2 regions of the Variovorax xiamenensis genome follow, and region 1 is predicted to be linked to the other one. Evidence: riboswitches for the same ligand, from Rfam matches in the RefSeq annotation. Region 1 holds a riboswitch; the other holds the start of a gene.
The links. Region 1 has a riboswitch for glycine ahead of SFB74_RS04475 (D-amino acid dehydrogenase). Riboswitches for the same ligand answer to the same signal wherever they lie in the genome.
Positions count from the first base shown of each region.

Region 2: another riboswitch for glycine. It lies ahead of gcvT (glycine cleavage system aminomethyltransferase GcvT); the one in region 1 lies ahead of SFB74_RS04475 (D-amino acid dehydrogenase).

Region 1 is NZ_CP139038.1:1,052,507-1,055,900, forward strand. It holds gene SFB74_RS04470 (RtcB family protein) at 1-636, shown strand, start outside; gene SFB74_RS04475 (D-amino acid dehydrogenase) at 656-1,963, opposite strand; glycine riboswitch at 2,058-2,163, opposite strand; glycine riboswitch at 2,167-2,264, opposite strand; gene rfbB (dTDP-glucose 4,6-dehydratase) at 2,381-3,394, shown strand, end outside.
Region 2 is NZ_CP139038.1:4,416,744-4,420,137, reverse strand. It holds gene gcvP (aminomethyl-transferring glycine dehydrogenase) at 1-506, opposite strand, end outside; gene gcvH (glycine cleavage system protein GcvH) at 561-932, opposite strand; gene gcvT (glycine cleavage system aminomethyltransferase GcvT) at 1,005-2,099, opposite strand; glycine riboswitch at 2,229-2,342, opposite strand; glycine riboswitch at 2,355-2,447, opposite strand; gene SFB74_RS20160 (YkvA family protein) at 2,494-2,874, opposite strand; gene SFB74_RS20155 (hypothetical protein) at 2,953-3,394, opposite strand, start outside.

The DNA.
Region 1 (3,394 bases):
GGCTCGCGCGACATCGGGTTCCATGTGGGCGGCCGCTGGATGGACCGTGCCCGCAGCGAATGGCCCAAGGGCCTGCGTCATCCGAGAAGCGGCCTGTATGGCCTGACGGGACCGCTGGCCGACGAATATCTGGAGGCCATGGGCGTGGCGGCGCGCTACGCATGGGCAAACCGGGTCGTCCTGGCCGAACTGGTACGCAAGGATTTCGCGGATTTGCTGGGTGCCACGTCGTCGAGACTAGTCGTGGACGTGCCGCACAACGTCGTGCTGCGGGAACATGGCATGAACATCCACCGGAAGGGAGCGACGCCGGCGAATGCGGGCGATCTGGCGCTGATTCCCGGCTCGATGGGCGACTACTCTTATCTGGTGGCCGGACTGGGGCACGAAGACTGGCTCTGGTCGTGCAGCCATGGCGCTGGCCGGCGGATGCGCCGGCAGCAGGTACGCGCGATGCGGCCGGCGCCCGTCGACGTGCAGGCAAGCTGGCAGTGCGTGACCTTGCGGGAGGAGCGCCGGATCGAGGAAGCGCCGCAGGCCTACAAGCCCATCGGCGAGGTGATCGACGCGCAGGAGCGTGCGGGCCTGATCCACTGTGCGGTGCGGCTCAGGCCCTGGATCACGTTCAAGGCGTGATCCGGGGTTTGCCGGTTCGTCAGCCCAGTGCGGGTTGGGGGATGCGCGGCTTGGGGGCCGGCATCCCCGTGAACGCGAAATCGACCTCCGGCTCCAGCCCGCTCACGATCCGCGCGATCGACTTGCCCGAGCCGCAGGCGTGCGTCCAGCCCAGGGTGCCGTGGCCGGTGTTGAGGAACAGGTTCGGCAGCTTCGTCTTGCCGATCAGCGGGACGTTGCTCGGCGTGGCGGGGCGCAGGCCGGTCCAGAACTGGGCCTGGGTGGTGTCGCCGGCGCCGGGAAAAAGCTCTTCGACGCGACGCACGATGGCTTCGCAGCGCACGCGGTTCAGGTCGCGGTCGTAGCCGTTGAGTTCGGCCGTGCCGGCGATGCGCAGCCGGTCGCCCGACGCCGAGGTGTAGCGCGAGAACACGAGCTTGAATTCGTCATCCGTCAGCGAGACCTGGTGGGCCTTCGAGGCGTCCTTGACGGGCAGCGTCACCGAGTAGCCCTTGGCCGGGTAGATCGGCAGGCGGATGCCCAGCGGCGCGGCGTACAGCGGGCTGAGCGAGCCCATGGCCAGCACGAAGGCGTCGCCGCGGATGCGTTGGAAGCGGCCTTCGCTGTCGGTGGCCTCGACGTGGTCGATGCTGCCGGCGGCCTCGCGCAGCGCGGTCACGGTGTGGCTCATCAGGAACTTCACGCCCGCGGCTGCGGCCAGGCCCACGAGCTCGCGGGCGAAGCGGTTGGCGTCGCCGGATTCATCCTCGGCCGTGTAGGTGGCGCCGGCCAGCTTCGGACGGATGTGGGCGAGGGCGGGCTCGATCTTCACGGCCTCGTCGGCCGAGATGACCTGGCGCTCGCAGCCCAGGGCGCGCATCTGCTCGGCGGGCTCGAGGGCGCCGTCGAACTCCTTCTGCGTCGTGTAGAAGTGCAGGATGCCCTGTGTGCGCTGGTCGTAGCTGAGACCGGTGTCGCGGCGCAACTGTTGCAACATCGAGCGGCTGTATGTGCCGAGACGAACGATCTGTTCGATGTTGTGGCGGGTGCGCGCCGGGGTGCATTCGCGCAGGAACTGCAGGCCCCAGAGCCACTGGCGCATGTCGGCGCGCATGCGGAAGAGCAGCGGGGCGTCTTCCTTGCCGAGCCATTGCAGCACCTTCAGGGGGGCGCTGGGGTTGGCCCAGGGTTCGGCGTGGCTGACGGAGATCTGCCCGCCGTTGGCGAAGCTGGTTTCTGCGGCCGGGGTCGCCTGCCGGTCGATCACGGTCACTTCGTGGCCGAGTTGCTGGAGGTAGTAAGCCGAGGTCACGCCGAGCAGGCCGGCGCCGAGAACGATCACGCGCATTTCAAGTACCTTTTGAGGATGCAGCGCTTGAACGGCGGGTGTTGTTTGCTATCGAATGAATAGCGAAAGCAACTGGACGACCGCAGTCCAAGTTGCCGCTCCCCCTGTCCTCGGTACCTGAGAGATTCACCCGCTGCGCCCGCAGAGGGTTTGCTCCTTCGGTGCGCCACGTGGCGTGGCGGCTCTCCAGACGGCGTTTCAGTTGGTGCAGTACAGGCCCGTGAGGACCGACCTGAGCGTTTATGGGAGTTTGCGCCTTCGGTAGGGCCACCGGGGTGGCCCGCTCTCCTGCAGTGGGGGGATTGTAGGTGGGGCTCGCGCGGGCGCCAACCTTTGATTTTTCTCCTTTTGCCCGATGGGATAATCGCCTGTTGATTTGCCGCAGGGCGATCGTTCCACACAACAGCAGGGGACTTCATGATCCTGGTTACCGGCGGTGCCGGCTTCATCGGCGCCAATTTCGTACTCGACTGGATCGCGAACAGCGACGAGCCCGTCATCAACCTCGACAAGCTGACCTACGCGGGCAACCTCGAGACGCTCGCGTCGCTCAAGGGCAACCCGAAGCACATCTTCGTTCAGGGCGACATCGGCGACAGCGCCCTCATCGACCGCCTGCTGGCCGAGCACAAGCCGCGCGCCGTCGTGAACTTCGCCGCCGAGTCGCATGTCGACCGCTCGATCCACGGCCCCGAAGACTTCGTGCAGACCAACGTGCTCGGCACCTTCCGCCTGCTCGAGTCGGTGCGTGGCTTCTGGAGCGCGCTGCCGGCCGATCAGAAGTCGGCCTTCCGCTTCCTGCACGTGTCGACCGACGAGGTCTACGGCTCGCTCTCCAAGACCGACCCGGCCTTCACCGAAGAGAACAAGTACGAGCCGAACAGCCCCTACTCGGCCAGCAAGGCGGCCAGCGACCACCTCGTGCGCGCCTGGCACCACACCTACGGCCTGCCGGTGCTGACCACCAACTGCTCGAACAACTACGGCCCGTTCCACTTCCCCGAGAAGTTGATCCCCCTGATGATCGTCAACGCGCTGGCCGGCAAGAGCCTGCCCGTGTATGGCGACGGCATGCAGGTGCGTGACTGGCTCTACGTGAAGGACCACTGCAGCGCCATCCGCCGAGTGCTCGAAGCCGGCAAGCTCGGCGAGACCTACAACGTGGGCGGCTGGAACGAGAAGCCCAACATCGAGATCGTCAATACCGTGTGCGCGCTGCTCGACGAACTGCGCCCCCGTGCCGACGGCAAGCCCTACAAGGAACAGGTCACCTACGTCACGGACCGTCCCGGCCATGATCGCCGCTACGCCATCGACGCGCGCAAGCTCGAAGCCGAACTCGGCTGGAAGCCCGCCGAAACCTTCGACACCGGCATCCGCAAGACCGTGGAGTGGTACCTCGCGAACAGCGAGTGGGTGCGCAACGTTCAA
Region 2 (3,394 bases), 3.4 Mb from region 1:
ACGCTGCGCTTGGCGAGCGTCATGGCCTCGGCCGCGGCCGTGGCTTCGTCGAGCATCGACGCGTTGGCGATGGCCATGCCCGTGAGGTCGCACACCATCGTCTGGAAGTTGAGCAGGGCTTCCATGCGGCCCTGCGAGATCTCGGCCTGGTAGGGCGTGTAGGCGGTGTACCAGGCGGGGTTCTCGAGGATGTTGCGCAGGATCACGCCCGGCGTGTGGTTGCCGTAGTAGCCCTGGCCGATGAAGTTGCGGAACACCTTGTTCTTCGACGCTATCGCCTTCAGCTCGGCCAGCGCGTCGGCTTCGGTCACCGGCGCGGGCAGGCGCATCGGCTTCGCTCGGCGGATGGCCGCCGGCACGATGCCGTCGATGAGCTCGGCGCGCGTCTCCGAGCCGATCGCCGGCAGCATGCGCGCCTCGTCCGCCGCATCGATGCCGATGTGGCGGGCGAGGAATTCTTCGGCGTTCTCTAGTTCTTGCAAAGAAGGAAGGGCGGGCGTCGGCATGGCGGTGAAGGCTCGGAGGGAAAAGACAAAGGTGCTGATGAAAGGCTCAGCGGATCAGGATTCGGCGGCGAACTTGTCGTAGGAGGCCGCGTCCAGCAGGGCGTCGAGCTGCGCGGGGTCGCTCAGCTTGACCTTGAAGAACCAGCCGGCGGCCAGCGGGTCGCTGTTGGCCAGCGACGGATCGGCGCGCAGGGCTTCGTTCACTTCGGTGATCTCGCCCGACACGGGCATGAACACGTCGGCCGCGGCCTTGACCGATTCGACGACGCCGGCGACTTCACCCTGCGCGAAGGTCTTGCCGACTTCGGGCAGGTCGACGAACACCACGTCGCCCAGCGCGTCCTGCGCGTGCACGGTGATGCCGACGGTGGCTGCGTCGCCTTCGGCCGACACCCATTCGTGGTCCTTGGTGTACTTGATGCTCATGGTGGAAAAACTCCTCGTGGAAAAAATGGATCGGGGTGCAGAGCCTAGCCGGTCTGTCTGACTCGGATGAGGTCAGCCGCGGTAGTAGCGGGTGGGCACGAACGGCATGGTCGAGACCTCCATCGGCACCGGCTTGCCGCGCACGATGGCCTGCACGCGCGTGCCGGGCTCGGCGAAGGCGGTGGCCACGTAGCCCATGGCGATGCAGCGGTCGGCCGTGGGGCCGAGCAGGCCACTGGTGACGGCGCCGATGTCGTGGCCCTCGAAGGACTGCAGCACCGTGCCGTCGCGCACCGGAACGCGCTCGAGGGCGACGAGGCCCACGCGCTTGCGCTTCAGCGTGTCGTGGTCGGTGTGGCCGGCGGCTCCTGCAGTGGAGGCGGCGAGCTGCGCGAGGATCTTCGCGGCGCCCGGGAAGCCGCCTTCGCGTGCCCCGCCCGCGCGGCGTACCTTCTGCATCGCCCAGTTGAGCGAGGCTTCGACCGGCGTGGTGGTGGTGTCGATGTCGTTGCCGTAGAGGCACAGGCCTGCTTCGAGCCGCAGCGAGTTGCGCGCGCCCAGGCCGATGGGCTTGACCTCGGGCTGGGCCAGCAGCAAGCGGGCGAGGCGCTCGGCGTCGGATGCGGCCACCGAGATCTCGAAGCCGTCCTCGCCGGTGTAGCCGCTGCGGGTGACGAAGGCCGGAATGCCGCCGATCTGCACCGCGCCGCCCGTCATGAAGACGAAGCGCTCGACGCCGGGCGACAGCCGTGCCAGCGTGGCGGCGGCCTGCGGGCCCTGCAGGGCGAGCAGGGCGTGGTCGGGCAGGGGGCGAACTTCGCAGCGCGAGCCGATCTTCTGCTGGATGTGGGCGATGTCGGCCACCTTGCAGGCCCCGTTGACGATCACGAAGATCGAGCCGTTGCCCTCGTTGAAGAACATCAGGTCGTCGAGGATGCCGCCCTCGTCATCCAGCAGCAGTCCGTAGCGCTGCTTGCCGGCGGGCAGGTCGATCACGTCGACGGGCATCAGGGTCTCGAAGGCGGCCGCGGCGTCGGGCCCGACCAGGCGCAGCTGGCCCATGTGGGAAATGTCGAACAGGCCGGCCGCGTCGCGCGTGTGCTTGTGCTCGGCCATCAGGCCGGCGGGGTACTGGACCGGCATCGAATAGCCGGCGAAGGGCACCATGCGGGCGCCCAGTTCCAGGTGGAGGTCGTACAGCGGCGTCTTGAGAAGCGGGGCGTCGGGAGTAGCGGAGGAAGAAGCGGCCACGGGGCACTCCAAAGGGGCAGTCGAAATCCATGACGCAAGCCATGGGCCACCCCTGCTGTCCGCTTTACCTGAGAGATTCGCCCCACGATCGGGGTTTGCTCCTTCGGTGGGCCGCTGCTTCTGCTTCAGATGCGGCGGCCTCTCTCCAGCAAGGAAACGCCGGTTTTCACCGGCGCCTCGTCAGTCCTTTTGCCTGAGCGTTCGGGGGAAACCCCTGCGCCTTCGGCGGCCCCGGCATGCGGGGCTCTCTCCTGACCCCGGGAAGTGTAGTGGATCGCGCGGGCCGGCCGGCGGATTTGCCCTTGCGTACTCAGCGCGCCCACAGGTACCAGGCCCCGGCGCCGGCCGCGATCCACACGGCCACGACCAGCGCGACACCCCATCGGCTGGTCGGCCTGGAGCCCGAACTCCGCATCCAGGCGTCGGCCTGCTCGCGGCATTCGGCGAGCACGGAAGTCGGAATCAGCCGGATCGTGAGCCAGATCAGCCCCGGCAGCAGCAGCACGTCGTCGACGTAGCCCAGCACCGGAACGAAGTCGGGAATCAGGTCGATCGGGCTGAGCGCATAGGCCACCACGAAGACGCCCAGCGCCTTGGCATACCAGGGCGTGGAGGCGTGCCGGCATGCGAACCAGAGCGTGACGCCGTCGCGCTTGAGGCGCCTGGCCCAGCCGCGAAGGCGTGCGGACAACGAAGTGGGGGCGGGAGGAGAGGAGTTCACCCGGCGATGGTGTCACGGGCCGGGCCGGCCGCTGTCTTCACAGGAAGGTCAGTGCATGACCTCGGCCGGCGGCAGCAGCCGGTCGATGCGCTCGCGCAGCGATTCGGCGCGCTCGACGCCGGCGGTCTTCTCGATTTCGGTGAGCATCAACGCGGCGATGGTCAGCATCGCCTCGCGGTCGCGCGCTTCGCGCAGCGCGTCGCGCATCTGCAGCGCGAACTTCGGGTCGCGGCGCACGAACATGCGCTCGCAGATGTCGAACAGGAACATGCGCGTGGTGGCCAGCGAACGCTTGCCGTCGAAGGTGTCGGCCGAGGTGGCCACCTGGATCGGCTCGGCGGCGGGAATGGGCGAGGGCGCGGGCTGCGCGGGAGGGGCCACGGGCGCGGCTGCAGCTGCCGCCGCGGCCTTGGGGCTCTGCAGGTAGCCCTTCTCGATCAGCGCCTGGATGGCCCGCTCGGCTTCATCGCGATTGGCGAAGAGCGGACTG